Regions from separate parts of the Bradyrhizobium sp. SZCCHNS3016 genome, predicted to be linked through region 2. Evidence: predicted binding sites of a transcription regulator. Region 2 holds the regulator's gene; each other region holds the start of a gene.
The links. The regulator PhoB, encoded in region 2, activates phosphate uptake and scavenging genes when phosphate is short. The targets are predictions, from matches to a motif close to TGTCATNNANCTGTCAT.
Positions count from the first base shown of each region.

Region 1: QW881_RS27925 (YbhN family protein) is a predicted target of PhoB. The motif match lies at 2,737-2,753, and genes of this name have one in related genera.
Region 3: QW881_RS20905 (Orn/Lys/Arg decarboxylase N-terminal domain-containing protein) is a predicted target of PhoB. The motif match lies at 2,201-2,217, and genes of this name have one in related genera.
Region 4: QW881_RS30995 (DUF47 domain-containing protein) is a predicted target of PhoB. The motif match lies at 2,647-2,663, and genes of this name have one in related genera.

Region 1 covers NZ_JAUETE010000018.1:17,809-22,018, reverse strand. Annotated here, with positions in the region: gene QW881_RS27930 (hypothetical protein) at 1-1,386, opposite strand, end outside; gene QW881_RS27925 (YbhN family protein) at 1,490-2,581, opposite strand; gene QW881_RS27920 (ferritin-like domain-containing protein) at 2,966-3,472, shown strand; gene QW881_RS27915 (hypothetical protein) at 3,547-3,981, opposite strand; gene QW881_RS27910 (hypothetical protein) at 4,030-4,210, shown strand, end outside.
Region 2 covers NZ_JAUETE010000001.1:326,521-330,730, reverse strand. Annotated here, with positions in the region: gene QW881_RS01565 (trypsin-like serine protease) at 1-1,134, opposite strand, end outside; gene phoB (phosphate regulon transcriptional regulator PhoB) at 1,282-1,989, opposite strand; gene phoU (phosphate signaling complex protein PhoU) at 2,006-2,722, opposite strand; gene pstB (phosphate ABC transporter ATP-binding protein PstB) at 2,753-3,574, opposite strand; gene pstA (phosphate ABC transporter permease PstA) at 3,571-4,210, opposite strand, start outside.
Region 3 covers NZ_JAUETE010000011.1:40,186-44,395, reverse strand. Annotated here, with positions in the region: gene QW881_RS20905 (Orn/Lys/Arg decarboxylase N-terminal domain-containing protein) at 1-2,155, opposite strand, end outside; gene cobT (nicotinate-nucleotide--dimethylbenzimidazole phosphoribosyltransferase) at 2,299-3,354, shown strand; gene QW881_RS20895 (histidine phosphatase family protein) at 3,354-3,947, shown strand; gene QW881_RS20890 (adenosylcobinamide-GDP ribazoletransferase) at 3,944-4,210, shown strand, end outside.
Region 4 covers NZ_JAUETE010000025.1:40,757-44,966, forward strand. Annotated here, with positions in the region: gene QW881_RS30985 (peptide chain release factor 3) at 1-797, opposite strand, end outside; gene QW881_RS30990 (anion permease) at 939-1,946, opposite strand; gene QW881_RS30995 (DUF47 domain-containing protein) at 1,961-2,605, opposite strand; gene QW881_RS31000 (branched-chain amino acid ABC transporter permease) at 2,749-3,717, opposite strand; gene QW881_RS31005 (branched-chain amino acid ABC transporter permease) at 3,719-4,210, opposite strand, start outside.

The DNA of each region.
Region 1 (4,210 bases), on a different contig from region 2:
GACCTTGGCGAGCCGCTGCGGATTGGCATTGAACGACGGATGGACCTCGAAGCCGGCCGGGCCGCCCGGGCAGGGCGTGCCGGCACGGCTCAGCGCCGGATTGCCGTAGGAGGTGTAGATGACGTGCGAGAGGTCGCCGACCAGCGGCTTCAGCGCCTCGCGCAGCTTGGCAAAGCCCTGCGGCAGGTCGCTCGCCAGCTCGCTGCGCGATTCCTCCACCGAGCCGATCACGCCGGAGCGCTTGAACAGGGTGCGCTCGGTCGGCGTGTCGACGATGACGTCGGCGACGAGGCCGGAGAAGTTGATGTCGTTGGCGCCGATCGACAGCAGAATCAGGTCGAGCTTGCGGTCCGGCTGGCGGCGCTTGGCCGCGGTCAGCGCCTCGCGGAGTTCGCCGAGCTGGCCGTTGACGCCGCCGGCGCAGGTCGCGACCGAGCGGCCGGGCGTGCATTCGCGCGCGCGCTGGCTGCCGAACAGGCCGTCGGCGATGGTGGCGCCGGTGCAGGCGAGCGGCAGGTAGGTGACCGCGACGTGCGGATAGCGCACCGCGAGCGCCAGCGCCGTGCGGGTCTGGTAGCTGTAGAGCGAGCGATGGCAGGCAGCGTTGAGCCAGACCGCGCTGTGCTTCTGCCAGTTCTGCAGCGTGTCCGGCGCCTCGCAGGCGCGGCCGCCTTTGAAGCCGGCCCGGCTCGGCCGATAATATTGCGCGGTCGGGCCGCCGAGATAGGAGCGGAAGCAGAAGCCGTCGTCGGCGAGCGCGATCGGGCGGTCGGGATTGCCCTCGCCGGAGGCGATGCTGTCGCCGAGGCCGGCGATCAGGACGTCGCGGACCTGGATTCCGGTCGAGACCTGCCGCGTCCCTTCCGGGCTGGCGACATCGACGGATGCCACGGTCTGGCGGCCGTAGCGGACGCGCAAATTGACCGGCTCGGCGCAGTCGAAGGTCGAGGTCTGCGGCCCGTCGCCGTCGTCGAACGACCAGGCACAGGTGGCGCCGACCGGCACCGGGCCGGTCAGGCGCACGGTGACCGGATGGTCGATGGGTGTGAGATAGCTTTCCTTGACGTTGTCGCGTGTGCACGGCTCGTTGACGCGGCCGGCGAGGTCGATGCAGAGCCGGTTGACGACGTTGCGGGCCCAGCCGCGGCCGTCGCTCTGCACCCCCAACGCCTGCTCGGCGGCGAGGATGGAGCGGTCGCGCGTGCTCTCGGTATGCAGCAGGAAGTCGCGCTCCTCGCGGAAGAGACGGAAGCGGTTGCGCACCTCCCAGCTGATCTGCAGCGGCGCTGCGCCGAACTGCGCGGCCGCCTCGGTGGCGGCGAGAGGGGCGAGCAGGCTGGCCAGGACGCAGGCGGCGAGCAGCGGACGAGGGGGAATTCGGGTCATGCGCAAGGATTCACGTCAGCGATGGGGCGGAAATAAGAGGACCGCACGCGAGTTCAACCGGTCGAGGATCGAACCGTCGCATCGTCCGCGAGAGAATTGCTGCTCAGCGCTGGGAGTGGCGCTTGATGCGCTGGGGAACCGCGGCAGGGGCCGTGGCGGCGGCGCGCTTGGCCGCGACCTCGTCCTCGCAGGCGGCGTTCAGCCGGCGCCGCTCCTGCCACGGCTTGACGACGTTCATCCAGAGCTCCCTGATGCCCATGATCGAGATCGCGATGGCGAAGGGGATCACGAAATAGAGCACGCGGAAGACGAGCAGGGTGGCCAAGAGCTGCTCGCGGCCGAACTGCGGCAGTGCCACCAGCATGGCGGCATCGAACACGCCGATGCTGCCAGGCGCATGGCTGGCAAAGCCGAGCAGGGTGGCGAGGATGAACACCACCGACAGCGACAGGAAGTCGATCGGAGGATCGGCGGGGACGAGCAGGTACATCGCCAGCGCGCAGAAGCCGAGGTCGACGACGCCGATCAGGATCTGCACCAGCGTGAGCTGCGCGGAAGGCAGCACCACCTTCCAGCCGTTCTGGCCGAGCTGCCGGCGGTTCTTGCCGGCGGTCAGCCAGCCGAGATAGGCGAAGATCGCGCCGAGGATGCCGATCGCGATCAGCTGGTTCATCGCCGGGGGCAACTGGTCCATCGCGGTGGCCGCGGCCGGATGCAGGGTCATGCCGATGCCGAGCACGAACAGGTTGCCGAGCCAGAAGGTCAGGCCCGACAGGAAGCAGATCTTGGCGACGTCGATCGCGGACAGGCCGTAGTCCGAATAGATCCGGAACCGGATCGCGCCCCCGGTGAAGACGGTGGCGCCGATGTTGTGGCCGATCGAATAGCTGGTGAAGGCGCTCATCGCTGCGATGCGATAGGGGACGTGTTTCTTGCCAATCGTTCGCAGTGCAAAATAGTCATAGAAGGTCAGCGTGCAGAACGCGCCGATCACACACAAGGCCGCGAGCGCGATGTGACCGAGCGGGATTTCGGTGAGCGCCGTCAGGATGACGCCGGCATCGACGCCCTTGAGCGTGCGCACGAGCGTCGTGATCGCGAAGGCGATGATCGCAAGGCTCGCTGCAATCCCCAGCCGCTTCCAGCCGATCCATTTCTTGAAGCCACGCGAGAGCGTGGTCAGCAGGCGCTGCATTCATCCTCCCGGCGGGGCGGTACTAGTTCTTGGAAAAGAGGCGAAACCATTGGTCGATGGAGGCGGGCAATTCGTGACAGCCTGTTCCTTATGCTAAAATGCGCGCCTTGTGCAGTCCTTGACACAGCTCAGCTCCGACCCATGCGGCGCGGGTCTGTCACACTTCAGTCACATGGCTGGCGGCCGCCTCAGTTCGGTCCAATTGGTTACGCGCGCGGTTCACGAGCAAACCTGGCCCTCTGCGACCGGTTCCGGCCGGCAGGGCCGGTTGCGCCGGAACAACCGCCGTGGCCGTCGGTTAGCGCCCCGCGGGCACAGCGAACATGGCGACGATCGGTCGGGGAGGGACCTGCCATGTTCCCGAACCAAGAGGACATGAGGCAAATGGGACTGTTCACCAAGGACATCAAGACGATGAACGATCTGTTCGTTCATCAGCTGCAGGACATCTATTACGCCGAGAACCAGCTCGTCAAAGCGCTGCCAAAGATGGCGGACAAGGCGACGGATCGGAAGCTCAAGCAGGGCTTTCTGACCCATCTCGATGAGACGAAGACGCATGTGACGCGTCTCGAGCAGGTGTTCAAGATGCACGGCATCGCGGCCAAGGCGGTCGACTGTCCGGCGATCGACGGCATCATCGAGGAGGCCGAGGAGGTCGCGGGCGAGGTCGCCGACAAGGCCGTGCTGGACGCAGCGCTGATCAACGCCGCCCAGGCGGCCGAGCACTACGAGATCACGCGCTACGGCAGCCTGATCGCCTGGGCCAAGCAGCTCGGCCGCAGCGACTGCGCCGCCGTGCTGCAGAAGACGCTCGACGAGGAGAAGGCGACCGACATGAAGCTGACCAAGCTCGCCGAGAGCGGCGTCAACCTGCGCGCCGCGAGCTGATCGCGTCACCAGTCGATGAGACAAAACGCCGCGCGGACATCCCGCGCGGCGTCGTCGCATCCGGATGCCGCGCGTCAGCTCTTACGCAACGCGAAATTGGCGCCGCAGAACGCCATCAGGGCGCCGAGGCAGAGCGCGGCGAGGCCGGCCAGCACACCTGAGGCCGACGGCACCGGGCTCGGGCCGGAGATCGCCTGGCCGATGCCGGCCAGCATCAGTACGCCGACCACGACCAGGAAGTTGCGCATCCGCTGCGGGATCTCGCCCGACACCGCGCTGTGCATGATGTTGGCGATGAAATAGCCCGAGGAGAAGCCGACGGTGGCGATCAGCCACCAGGCGATTGCCGATCCCGCCGGCATGAAGGCGCCGCTCTCGGTCTGCCACAGGCCGCCGAGATCGAGCCCGTAGCGGGCGCCGAGCATGTGCACGGCCAGCGCCAGCAGCACGCCGGCGGCCATCGCTCCGGCCAGGATCAGGTGGCGCGGAAAATAGATCGTTTCGCTCATGCTCCGTTTGTAGGATAAGGCGCGCGCCACACGCAACAGGACCGATCCATTTCCGAGCGCACCACCACGGCCGGCGATGATGCGATCCGCTACGCCTACAAGGCGTCGCTGGTCGGGGCCGCGCACCAGTTCGAGCTGACCGGGCAGGGGCTGTCGTGGCGGTTCGCCGGCCGGACCGGCCTGTGGCCGTACGCCGACATCGCCGCGATCCGGCTGTCCTACCGGCCGG
Region 2 (4,210 bases):
ATGCACCGTCAGCAGCATCCCGTCCTTGGTCATGCCGGCGCTGCAATTGCGCTGGCCGGTCGGCGAATAGCGCCGCTCCTGGCCATAGCCGATCTCGGAGATGGTTCCGGCCGATGTCGCAGCCTGCAATTCCTCGCGCGTCAGCGCCTTGACCGCGACCGGCTTCGACGGCAGCGCGTCCTTCAGCACGATCAACGCCCAATCGGCGGGCGAGCGGTCGAGCGACCACCTGTCGTGCTGGATCGGGACAAAGTCCGGCGCCACGATCAGCTTGTCGGCGACCGACGATGCCGCCGGCGTGCCCCGGTTCATGCCGGCCAGGAAGCGGACGTTGCCGGGGCTGACCTGCGCCACGCCGTTGAACACGCAATGCGCCGCGGTGAGCACGACGCGCGGCGCGACCAGCGTGCCGGTGCACCAGCCGCCGCTCGAGTATTGCGCGACGGTGACGACGCCGATCGACGACGCCGGCCAGGAGGTGGGATCGACGACCTCGCCGATGTGGCGATCGAGCCCGAGCAGTTGCTCCGGACGCGGAGTGGCAATGCCCGCATCCGCCGATTCCGGTTTCGGCTGCCAGGACGCAATGGCGCTCTGGGCCTGGACGCGCTGCGGCTCGGTCAACTTGACCCGCTGCACGTCGCGGCCGGCCGATCGCACGCCGTTGCGGCCGGCCATCACCAGCCAGGCATAACCCTGCACGACGTCCTGCTTCGCGCCACGGCCGTCGAGCAGCATCAGGCCGAGCATGTATTGCGACTGCGCAAAGCCCTGCGCCGCCGCGCGGCTGAACCAGCGACTGGCTTCGCCGTAGTTCGAGGCAACACCCTCGCCATTGACGTAGGCGATGCCGAGATAATGTTGCGCGACGGCGAGCCCCTGATCGGCGGCCTTGCGGTACCAGGCCAGCGCCTCGCTCGGATTACGCGGCACGCCCCAGCCGAACGCCTGCATGAAGCCGACGTCGAACTGCGCCCGCGCATCGCCCTTGGCGGCCAGCGGCAGCAGCCGTCGCATCGCCGCCGCATGCTGCCCGTTGCCTGCCGCCGCGACCGCGTCTTCGAGCTCGGCGGCCGGGGCGCCCGCCGCGCCGCCGAGCAGCACGGCAAGAGATATGATGATGGTCTTGATCAAGGGCGTCCGCTGGGACCGAAACATCGTGACGGGCCACGAAGCAGACACGATCAAGACGGCGGCGGCGTGGCGGAAAGCGGACCGCGATCTCCTCAATCGGGCCGCCTCGCGCCTCACACCTGCTTCGTGCTCACGCCGGATCGCCCCTTACACCTGCTCGCTCTTGGCGAAGCGGTCATCGAGCGCATAACCGGCGCCGCGCACCGTGCGGATCGGGTCCTGCTCGCGGCCGGGATTGAGCAGCTTGCGCAGGCGGCCGATATGGACGTCGACGGTGCGCTCGTCGATGTAGATGTCGCGGCCCCAGACGCTATCGAGCAGCTGTTCGCGGCTGAACACGCGGCCGGGGTGCTCGAGGAAGAATTCGAGCAGGCGGTATTCGGTCGGGCCGAGATCGATCGGCCGCCCCGAGCGCGCCACGCGGCGCTTCTCGCGGTCGAGCTCGATGTCGCCATAGGACAGCACGGTCGCCAGCCGCTCCGGGCTCGCCCGCCGCAGTAGGCCTTTCACGCGCGCCAGGAGCTCCGGCACCGAGAACGGCTTGACGATGTAGTCGTCGGCGCCAGTGGCGAGTCCGCGCACGCGCTCGCTCTCCTCGCCGCGCGCCGTCAGCATGATGATCGGCAGTTGCCGGGTCTCGGAGCGCGCGCGCAGGCGGCGGCACAGCTCGATGCCGGAGAGGCCCGGCAGCATCCAGTCGAGCACGACGAGATCCGGAACGCGCTCCTTGAGCCGCGTGTCGGCCTCGTCGCCGCGCGCCACGGTCTCGACCTCGTAGCCTTCGGCCTCGAGGTTGTAGCGCAGCAGCGTCGTCAGCGCCTCCTCGTCCTCCACCACCAGAATTCGGGCGCCCATGTCTGAACCGTCTCTCTTAGTTACCGGGAATCGTCGATGCGAAGCTCGTCATGTCGCCCTTCGGGCGCTTGTCCATGATCTGCTGGCCTTCGATCATATAGAACACCGTCTCGGCGATGTTGGTCGCGTGATCGCCGATCCGCTCGATGTTCTTGGCGCAGAACATCAGGTGGATGCAGAACGAGATGTTGCGCGGATCCTCCATCATGTAGGTCAGGAGCTCGCGGAACAGCGACGTGCAGATCGCGTCGACCTCCTCGTCGCCCTTCCACACCGTCATCGCCGCCGGCAGGTCATGCGCGGCATAGGCGTCCAGCACCGTCTTGACCTGCGACTGCACGAGATCGGTCATGTGCTCGAGGCCGCGGATCAGCTTCAGCGGATGGAAGTCGCTTTCCAGCGCGGCGACGCGCTTGCCGATGTTCTTGGCGAGGTCGCCGATGCGCTCCAGATCGGTCGCCACGCGCATCGCGCCGACGATCTCGCGCAGGTCGACCGCCATCGGCTGGCGACGGGCGATCGTGAGCACGGCGCGCTCCTCGATGATGCGCTGCAGCTTGTCGACCTCGGCGTCGGTGGCGACCACCTTCTGGCCGAGCGCGATGTCGCGCCGCACCAGCGCATCGACGGAATCGACGATCAGCCGCTCCGCGAGGCCGCCCATCTCCGATACCAGACGGGTGAGGTCCTGCAGATCGCTGTCGAACGCCTTGGCGGTATGTTCACTGGCCATGATGATCTCCTGAAGACAATGTCGTCGGCGTCAGCCGAACCGGCCGGTGATGTAATCCTGGGTCCGCCGATCACTCGGCGAGGTGAAGATCTTGCTGGTGTCGTCGAACTCGATCAGCTCGCCGAGATACATGAAGGCGGTCTTGTCGGAGACGCGCGCCGCCTGCTGCATGTTATGCGTCACGATGGCGATCGTATAGTTTTCGGCGAGCTCCTGGATCAGCTCCTCGACCTTGGCGGTCGAGATCGGATCGAGCGCCGAGCACGGCTCGTCGAACAAGATCACCTCCGGCCGGACCGCCACGGTGCGCGCGATGCACAGTCGCTGCTGCTGGCCGCCGGACAGCGACAGGCCCGAGGCGTTGAGCTTGTCCTTGACCTCGTTCCACAGCGCGCCGCCGCGCAGCGCCTTCTCGACCCGGTCGTCCATCTCCGACTTGGAGATCTTCTCATAGAGGCGGATGCCGAAGGCGATGTTCTCGTAGATCGTCATCGGGAACGGCGTCGGCTTCTGGAACACCATGCCGACCCGGGCGCGCAGCAGATTCAGATCGAGCTTGGGATCGAGGATGTTGGTGTTGTCGAGCATCAGCTGCCCGGTCGCGCGCTGGCCCGGATAGAGATCGTACATCCGGTTGAAGATGCGCAGCAGCGTGGACTTGCCGCAGCCGGACGGGCCGATGAACGCGGTGACGCGGTTGGTGCCCAGCGACAGGTTGATGTTCTTCAGCGCGTGATGGTCGCCGTAGTAGAAGTTGAGGTTGCGCGCAGTCACCTTGGCCGGCGCATCCGGAAGCGCCTTGCCGTGAAGAGCGTGATTGGGCTGACTGACGGAGACGGACAGTTCGGTCATTTGGTGTTCCTCTCGGCGCCGAGAATGCGTGCACCGATGTTCAGGGCGAGCACGGCCAGAGTGATGAGAAGGGCTCCGCTCCAGGCCAGTTGCTTCCAATAGGCATAAGGGCTCTGGACGAAATTGTTGATGGTGACGGGCAGGTTCGCCATCGTCTTGGAGAGGTTGAGGCTCCAGAACTGGTTCGACAGTGCGGTGAACAGCAGAGGCGCGGTCTCGCCGGCGACGCGGGCGGTGGCGAGCAGCACGCCGGTGATGAGGCCCGAGCGCGCCGCCCGATAGGCGATGCGGCGGATCACCAGCGAGCGCGGCAGGCCGAGCGCAGACGCCGCCTCGCGCAGCGGGTTGGGCACGAGCAGCAGCATGTCCTCGGTGGTGCGCAGCACCACCGGGATCACGATGACCGCCAATGCAAGGGAACCCGCGAGTGCCGAGAAGCCGCCCATCGGCACCACGACCGCACCATAGATGAACAGGCCGATGATGATCGAGGGCGCCGACAGCAGGATGTCGTTGATGAAGCGGATCACCGAGGTCAGGCGGTCATTGCGGCCGTATTCGGCGAGATAGGTGCCGGCGAACAGGCCGAGCGGCGCGCCGATGCCGACGCCGATGATCGTCATGATCAAGGAGCCG
Region 3 (4,210 bases), on a different contig from region 2:
ACGGCGTCGTCGCAATGCGCCCGGCGATCCGATCGATCGGCAGGTAGTCGACCTCGTTGCGCATCAGCGCACGCGCCGCCTCGCGTGGTGACATCGCGATCTCCGGCATGTGCTGCGGCTGGAACTGCTTTGCCTGCAGCGCGCTCACCTCGGCTTCGCGGTAGAAGCGGTGCATCTCGGCGCAGAGGTCGCGCAGCCGCAGCTTGCCGTAACGCGCAAAGCGCTTGCGGGTGAACTCCGGAATGGCGTCCTCCAGCAGCACGTTGTCATCGTGGAGCCGCTTGAAGGCGACCAGGCCACTGATCAGGGTTCCCGCCTTGCTCGCCTCGACCCCCGGCGTCAGCAGGAACAGCAGCGAGTTGAGATCGTTCTTCTCCGCCACGATGCGGTTCTCGCGCAGATATTGCGCGACGATCGGAGCCGGGATGCCGTGATCGGCATAGCCGCCGGTGGCGCGATCGAAGCCCGGGGTCAGCAGGGTCAGCTTGTTCGGATCGGTCATCGCGAAGCCGGGGGTGAGATCCGGAAAGCCGTGCCATGCCGCGCCCGGCGCGAGCTGCCACAGCGCGGTATCGGTTGCGAGCTGGTCGGTCGAGATCGCCTCCCAGGCCACGTCATGGCTAGCCCCGGGATTGGCCGCATCGGGGATCGACACCCGGTCCGGCACGAACGGCTCGAAGAACCAGCGCCGCGCCGGATCCTTCTCCTTCTCCTCGAATTCCCGGCGCATCGCCCTGATCTTCTTGCGCAATTCGATTCCGAGCCGGATCGTGTCGTCCCACAGCACCTCGCCGGAGCGGCCCTTCATCATCTGCGCGCCGACGTCCAGCGACGCGAACAGCGGATAGAACGGCGATGTCGAGGCGTGCTGCATGAAGCTTTCGTTGAAGCGGCGATGCTCGACCCGCCGCCGCTGGCCCTTGATGTGGCGGTCCTTGACGTGGATCTGCGAGGCCTGGGAGAAGCTCGCGAGCTGCTTGTGGGTCGATTGCGTGGCGATGATGCCGGGGGCGTCGGGTCCGAGGTCGCCGAGGCCCATGGCGAAGCGGCCGGTGTAGAGCGGGTGGAATTTCATGAAGCCCGCCCAGGCCTCGTCGAACATGATGTAGTCGCAGAGATGCCCGATCCGCTTCAGGATCATCTCGGCGCTGTGGATCGTGCCGTCATAGGTGCACTCCTCGACCACCGCGACGCGGAACGGCCGCTCCTTGCGCCAGGCGTCGGGGTCCTTGACCAGCGGGTTGTCGCGGATCTGCTGTCGCAGATGCTCTTCGTCCAGCAGATCCCAGCGCATCGGGCCGATCAGGCCCCAGGGGTTGCGAACCGTTGGGACGTAGATCGGGACGCCGCCCGAAATCAGCAGCGCGCCGTGATGAGCGGCCTTGTGGTTGTTGCGATCGAACAGCACGAGGTCGCCGTCGGTGACCAGGGCCCCGAGCACGACCTTGTTGGAGGTCGAGGTACCGTTGAGGACGAAATAGGTCTTCTCGGCGCCGAAGATCTGCGCGGCTTCCTTCTGCGCGCGCAGCGCCGGCCCCTCATGGGTCAGGAGATCGCCGAGATCGAGCACGGAATTGTCGAGATCGTCGCGGAACACGGCCTCGCCGAGATGCTCGACGAAGACCCGGCCGATCGGGCTGCGGCTATAGAACACGCCGCCATTGTGCCCGGGGCAGGTCCAGAGCTGGTTGCCTTCCTCGGCGTAGTCGACCAGCGCGCCGAAGAATGGCGTCTTCAGTGTCTCGGCATATTGCTTCAGCCGGCTGACCAGGTTCTTGGCGATGAAGGCTGGAGTCTCTTCCGACAGGAACACGTAGCCGTCGATGAAATCGAGCACCTCGACCGGCAGATCCTCGAACCGCTTGCGGCGGATCAGGAGGATGATCGGGAAGTCCAGTCCGCGACGGCGCATCAGGTTGATCAGCGACGCCGTCTTGCCTTCCAGGCCCTTCTTGCCCCAATCGACGACCATGCAGCCGATCGCGGCATCCGTCTGCACGGCGATCTCGGCGTCCTCCAGCTTGCGGGCGCGCACCACCTCGAAGCCCGAGCGCTGGATCTCTTCGATGATCTGGTTGAAGCGGACGCCGGCGAGATCGTCGGTATCGAAGACCGGCGCGGCGAACAGGAAGGTGAAGCGGCGGAAGTATTCCATGAGAGTCTTTCGGGCTGGGTGGGCAGCCACCTGTCGTCACGTTCGATGACGGTTCGATGACAATAGGGCGCCTCACGGAGCTTGTCTCGGCCGCCTCGCAGTGGCAATCGTCCCGAACCCGAGTGACGCTGAAAGGATCCGTGGTGCTTCCCGAATGGATCAGCCTTGATTGTGTGGCCCCGTCCGAGCTCCATCGGCAGGCCGCGCTGGAACGCCAGGCCCAGTTGACCAAGCCGTTTGGCGCCCTTGGGCGATTGGAGCAGGTGGCGGTCGATTTGGCCGCGCTGCAGGCGTCGGAACGTCCAGGGGCCGACCGGGTGCCGGTGGTGCTGTTCGCGGGGGACCACGGCATCGCGGCACGGGGCGTGTCGGCGTATCCGCCTGAAGTGACGGTGCAGATGCTCCACAACTTCGCCGGCGGCGGTGCGGCGATTTCGGTGCTGTCGCGCAGCCTCGGCTGTCCGCTGGAGGTGGTCGACGTCGGCACGCTGGCGAGCGAGCCGGTGCCCGGCGTGATCGTCGACAAGCCGCGGCGCGGCACGCGCGACTTCAGCACCGAGGCGGCGCTGACGCTGGAGGAGGTTGCGTTCGCGGCCGAAGCCGGACGGCGCGCGGTGGTGCGGCAGGCCGATCACGCGCCGCAACTCGTGATCTTCGGCGAGATGGGGATCGGCAACACGACATCGGCGGCAGCGATTGCCGCCGCGCTGCTGTTATGCGCGCCCGCGGACATCGTCGGCAGCGGCACTGGGCTCGACGCCGACGGACGGGCCAGGAAGGCTGCGGTGATTGCCGATGCGTTGGGGCGACACGGGCTCACGACGGGAGCGGCCGTCGCGGACGTCCTGGCCGCCGTCGGCGGTTTCGAGATCATTGCGATGGCCGGCGCGATCGTCGCCGCCGCGCAGCGGCGCTGGCCGGTGCTGGTCGACGGCTTCATCGTCTCTGTCGCGGCGCTGGTCGCCGTCCGCCTCAATCCCTCCTGCCGTCCGTGGCTGCTGTTCTCGCATCGCTCGGCCGAGCGCGGCCACGCCATCGTGCTCGACGCGCTCGGTGCCCGTCCGCTGATCGACCTCGATCTGCGGCTTGGCGAGGCCTCGGGCGCCGCCACTGCGCTGCCGATCATCCGGCTGGCCTGTGCGCTCCACGGGGGCATGGCCACCTTTGCGGAGGCCGCCGTCTCGGGAGCCAAGTCCTGATGCGGATCGATCTGCTGCGGCACGGGACGACAGGACGGGACGGCTATCTCGACGGCCGCACCGACCCACCGCTCAGCGAACCCGGCTGGGATCAATTCCGGCGGCAGACGCAAAGCCGGATCTGGCACAGCGTCGTCAGCTCGCCGTTGGCGCGCGCACGTGCGGCAGCGGAGGATTATGCCCGGCTGACCGGCTGCGCGCTGGACATCGACGTGGATTGGAGCGAGGTCGATTTCGGCCTGTGGGACGGGCGGACGCATCGCGACATCGCTGCCGAGCCCGGAGGCGAAGCCTTGCTCGACACCTTCCATGCCGATGCTGAGGTCCGGGCGCCGGACGGTGAGAGCTGGACCGATTTGCAGGCGCGAGTGGCGCGCGCAACACGTCGTATCCTTGTCCGGCCCGAGCCTGTGCCGGTTCTCGTGGTGACCCATGGCGGCGCCATGCGCGCAGCGCTCTCGCAGCTACTCGGATGGCCGCTGCGCCAGCTGTGGAGCCTGCGCATCCGGCCCGGCACGCGGATCACGCTCGAAGCGGGGCAGGGCAATGATGGTGTACCTTGGGGCGAAATCGTCGAGATCATCCAGCCATGATGCTTCGTGAATTCTGGATCGCATTGCAATTCCTGACACGGCTGCCGACACCGCACGTCGCGGAGTCACGACCGGACGACCTGGCGCGGGCATCGGGCTGGTTTCCGGCAGCCGGGCTGACGGTCGGAGCCTGTCTGGCGGTGGTCGCCCGGCTGCTCCACGGCGCTGATCCGTGGATCGTTGCGCTGGCCGTGCTGGTCGCCTGGATCTGGATCACCGGCGCGCTGCATCTCGACGGGCTCGGCGACGTCGCCGATGCGTTC
Region 4 (4,210 bases), on a different contig from region 2:
AAGGCACTGCCGAAATAGACCGGGGTGAGATGGCCCTCGCGGAATGCCTCCAGGTCGAACGGCTTGCAGGCTTCCTTGACCAGCTCGAGCTCGTCGGTGATCTGGCTCATGTCGAGATTGGCGTTGAACTTGCCGAGCTCCGAAATCGCGATCTGCTGCGCGGCGCCGGTCTTGGCGCCGCCGCCTTCGAGCAGGCGCACGCCGCCGTCGCGGATGTCATAGGTGCCGATGAAATCGCGGCCGCGGCCCACGGGCCAGGTCATCGGCGTGGTGTCGAGCGCCAGCGTCTTCTCGATCTCGTCCAGAAGATCGAAGGTGTCGCGGCTCTCGCGGTCCATCTTGTTGATGAAGGTGATGATCGGGATGTCGCGCAGGCGGCAGACCTCGAACAGCTTGCGCGTGCGCGCCTCGATGCCCTTGGCGGCGTCGATCACCATCACCGCCGAGTCGACCGCGGTCAGCGTGCGATAGGTGTCCTCGCTGAAGTCCTCGTGGCCCGGCGTGTCCAAGAGGTTGAAAACGAGGCCCTCGAACTCGAAGGTCATGACCGAGGTCACGACGGAGATGCCGCGCTCGCGCTCGATCTTCATCCAGTCCGAGCGGGTGTTGCGGCGCTCGCCCTTGGCCTTGACCTGGCCGGCGAGGTTGATGGCGCCGCCGAACAGCAGCAACTTTTCCGTCAGCGTGGTCTTGCCGGCGTCCGGATGCGAGATGATGGCAAAGGTGCGCCGGCGCGCCACCTCGTCGGACAAGGCGGTGCGGGCGGGCTGTTCGGTCGTGACGGCAGTATCGGACATGAGGCGGCAGGCGTCGTTTCAGGCCAGAGAGCGGGCGATTTACGGGAAAGGCGCGGGATCTCGGCCGCCGCGCGCCCTCCATATAGGCGTTTTGCACCGCAACTCCAACCGGCGAGTTGAGCCCAGCCGGACCGATCCGGATCAGTGCCGGAGCACCGACACCAGCCAGAACGTCAGCGCCGCGACGATCGCCGAGGCCGGAATCGTGAAGACCCAGGCATAGACGATCGATCCGGCCACGTTCCAGCGCACCGCGGAGGCGCGTCGGGCGGCGCCGACGCCGACGATGGCGCCGGTGATGGTGTGGGTGGTCGAGACGGGCACGCCGAGGAACGTCGCCAGGAACAGCGTGATCGCGCCGCCGGTCTCGGCGCAGAAACCCTGCATCGGGTTCAGCTTGGTGATGCGCAGGCCCATGGTGCGGACGATGCGCCAGCCGCCCATCAGGGTGCCCAGCGCCATCGCCGCCTGGCACGACAGCACGACCCAGAATGGCACCGTGAACTCGTTGCCGAGATGGCCCTGCGAATACAGCAGCACGGCGATGATGCCCATCGTCTTCTGCGCATCGTTGCCGCCATGGCCGAGCGAATACAGCGAGGCCGAGACGAATTGCAGGATGCGGAAGGCGCGGTCGACCGCGAACGGCGTCGAGCGCACCGAGGCCCAGGACACGACCGCGACCAGGATCATCGCCAGGATCAGGCCGACCAGCGGCGACAGCACGATCGCGAGCACGGTCTTCGACAGGCCGCTCCACACCGTGGCCGACAGGCCGGCCTTTGCGAAGCCCGCCCCAACCAGCCCGCCAATCAAAGCGTGCGAGCTCGACGAGGGAATGCCGGCCGCCCAGGTGACGAGGTTCCAGACGATGGCACCGACCAGGGCGGCGAAGATCACCTGGGCGTCGACGATGGCGGGATCGATGATCCCTGTACCGATGGTCTGCGCGACGTGGAGGCCGAACACCGCGAACGCGACGAAATTAAAGAATGCGGCCCAGAACACCGCATATTGCGGCCGGAGCACGCGCGTCGAAACGATGGTCGCGATCGAGTTGGCGGCGTCATGCAGGCCGTTCAGGAAATCGAAGGCGAGCGCGACGGCGATGAGGCCGACCAGGATCGGAAGGCCGAGTTGAGCGTCCACGGCGCGGCCCTACCCTAGACCTGTTCGATCATGATCGAATTGATCTCGTTGGCGACGTCGTCGAAGCGGTCGGCGACCTTCTCCAGATGGTCGTAGATCTCGGCGCCGACAATGAAGTCCATGGTATTGGCCTTGCGGTGCTTGAGGAACAGCTCCTTCAGCCCGATGTCGTGGAGGTCGTCGACCCGGCCCTCGAGCTTGGTCATCTCCTCGGTGATCGCGGTGATCATCGGCACGTTCTGGCCGATCGCCTGCAGCAACGGCAGCGCGCGGCCGATCAGATTGGCGCAATCGACCAGCAAGGTGCCCATCTCACGCATGGTCGGCTCGAACTCTTTGACCTCGAACAGCACCACGGCCTTGGCGGTCTGCTGCATCTGGTCGATGGCATCGTCCATCGAGGTGATCAGGTTCTTGATGTCGCCGCGGTCGAACGGGGTGATGAAAGTGCGGCGGACCGCGGTCAGCACTTCGCGGGTGATGTTGTCGGCCTCGTTCTCGAACTGGCTGACGCGCTGGCAGTGGGCGAGGATGTCGTCACCGCCCTGCAGCATGTCCTGCAGCGCATGGGCGCCCTGAATCACCACCTTGTTGTGGCGGGCGAACAAATCGAAAAACCGCTCCTCCCGCGGGAGGACGGCGCGAAACCAGTGCAGCATGGGACGAGATCCATCCATTCCGAAACGGGCCAGGGCCGGCCCGTCACAGAACTGTCATACTCCGGATCGCGCACCAGCAGAAGCGGTGGCCGGTTCATCCACCGCTTTCTGCCCTTTCGACGATCTCTTTTCAGATCAACGGCTTAAAGGGATCGTTTGAACAGATGGGCGATTTCGCCGACCACGCCGCGGCGGAAGGTGAGCACGCAGGCGACGAAGATCACGCCCTGGATCACCGTCACCCACTGGCCGAAGCCGGACAGATATTGCTGCATGCCGACGATTACGAACGCGCCGACGACGGGGCCGAACACGGTGCCGAGCCCTCCGACCAGGGTCATGAGCACGATCTGCCCCGACATCGCCACCTCGACGTCGGTCAGCGAGGCGTTCTGGGCGACGAACACCTTCAACGCACCAGCCAAGCCGGCCAGCGTCCCGGACAGAATGAAGGCGAGCAGCTTGTAATGGTCGGTCTTGTAACCCAGCGAGATCGCCCGCTGCTCGTTCTCACGGATCGATTTCAGCACTTCGCCGAACGGCGAGTTGATGGTGCGGAAGATCAGCAGGAAGCCGGCGAGGAAGCCGACCAGCACGACGTAATAGAGCACCGTCGGCCTGGACAGGTCGAGGATGCCGAACATCCGCCCCTGGGGAATGCCCTGGATGCCGTCCTCGCCATGGGTGAACGGCGCCTGCAGATAGATGAAATACAGCAGCTGCGACAGCGCCAGCGTGATCATCGCGAAATAGATGCCCTGGCGGCGGATCGAGATGTAGCCGGTGATCACCGACAGGACGAACGATCCGGCGACGCCTGTGAGGATGCCGAGCTCGGGCGGCAGCCCCCACACCTTCAGCGCGTGGGCACTGCAGTAGCCGGCCGTTCCCAGGAACATCGCGTGGCCGAACGACAGCAGGCCGCCATAGCCGATCAGGAGGTTGAAGGCGCAGGCGAGCAGCGCGAAGCACAGCGCCTGCATGACGAAGAACGGGTACAGCCCGGTCCACGGTACGATCGCCAGCAGCGCCGCCATGATGACGAACACGATCATCTCGTCGCGCATCGCGCGCGGGGTGATCGGCAGGGTCGTGTCGGTGATGGATGTCATGTCAGGCCGCCCGTCCGGTCAGACCCGTCGGCTTCACCAGCAGCACCAGGACCATCAGAACGAAGACCACGGTGTTGGAAGCCTCGGGATAGAAATATTTGGTCAGTCCCTCGATCACGCCGAGCAGGAAGCCGGTGATGATCGAGCCCATGATCGAGCCCATGCCGCCGATCACGACCACTGCGAACACCACGATGATGATGTGCTCGCCCATCAGGGGCCGCACCTGGTTGATCGGCGCCGACAGCACGCCGGCGAGGGCCGCGAGCCCGACGCCGAGGCCGTAGGTCAGCGTGATCATGCGCGGCACGTTGATGCCGAACGCCCGCACCAATGTCGGATTCTCGGTGGCGGCGCGCAGGTAGGCGCCGAGCCGGGTCCGCTCGATCAGGAACCAGGTCGCCAGACAGACGACCAGGGAGAAGATGACGACCCAGCCGCGATAGACGGGCAGATACATGAAGCCGAGATTCATGCCGCCACGGAGCTGATC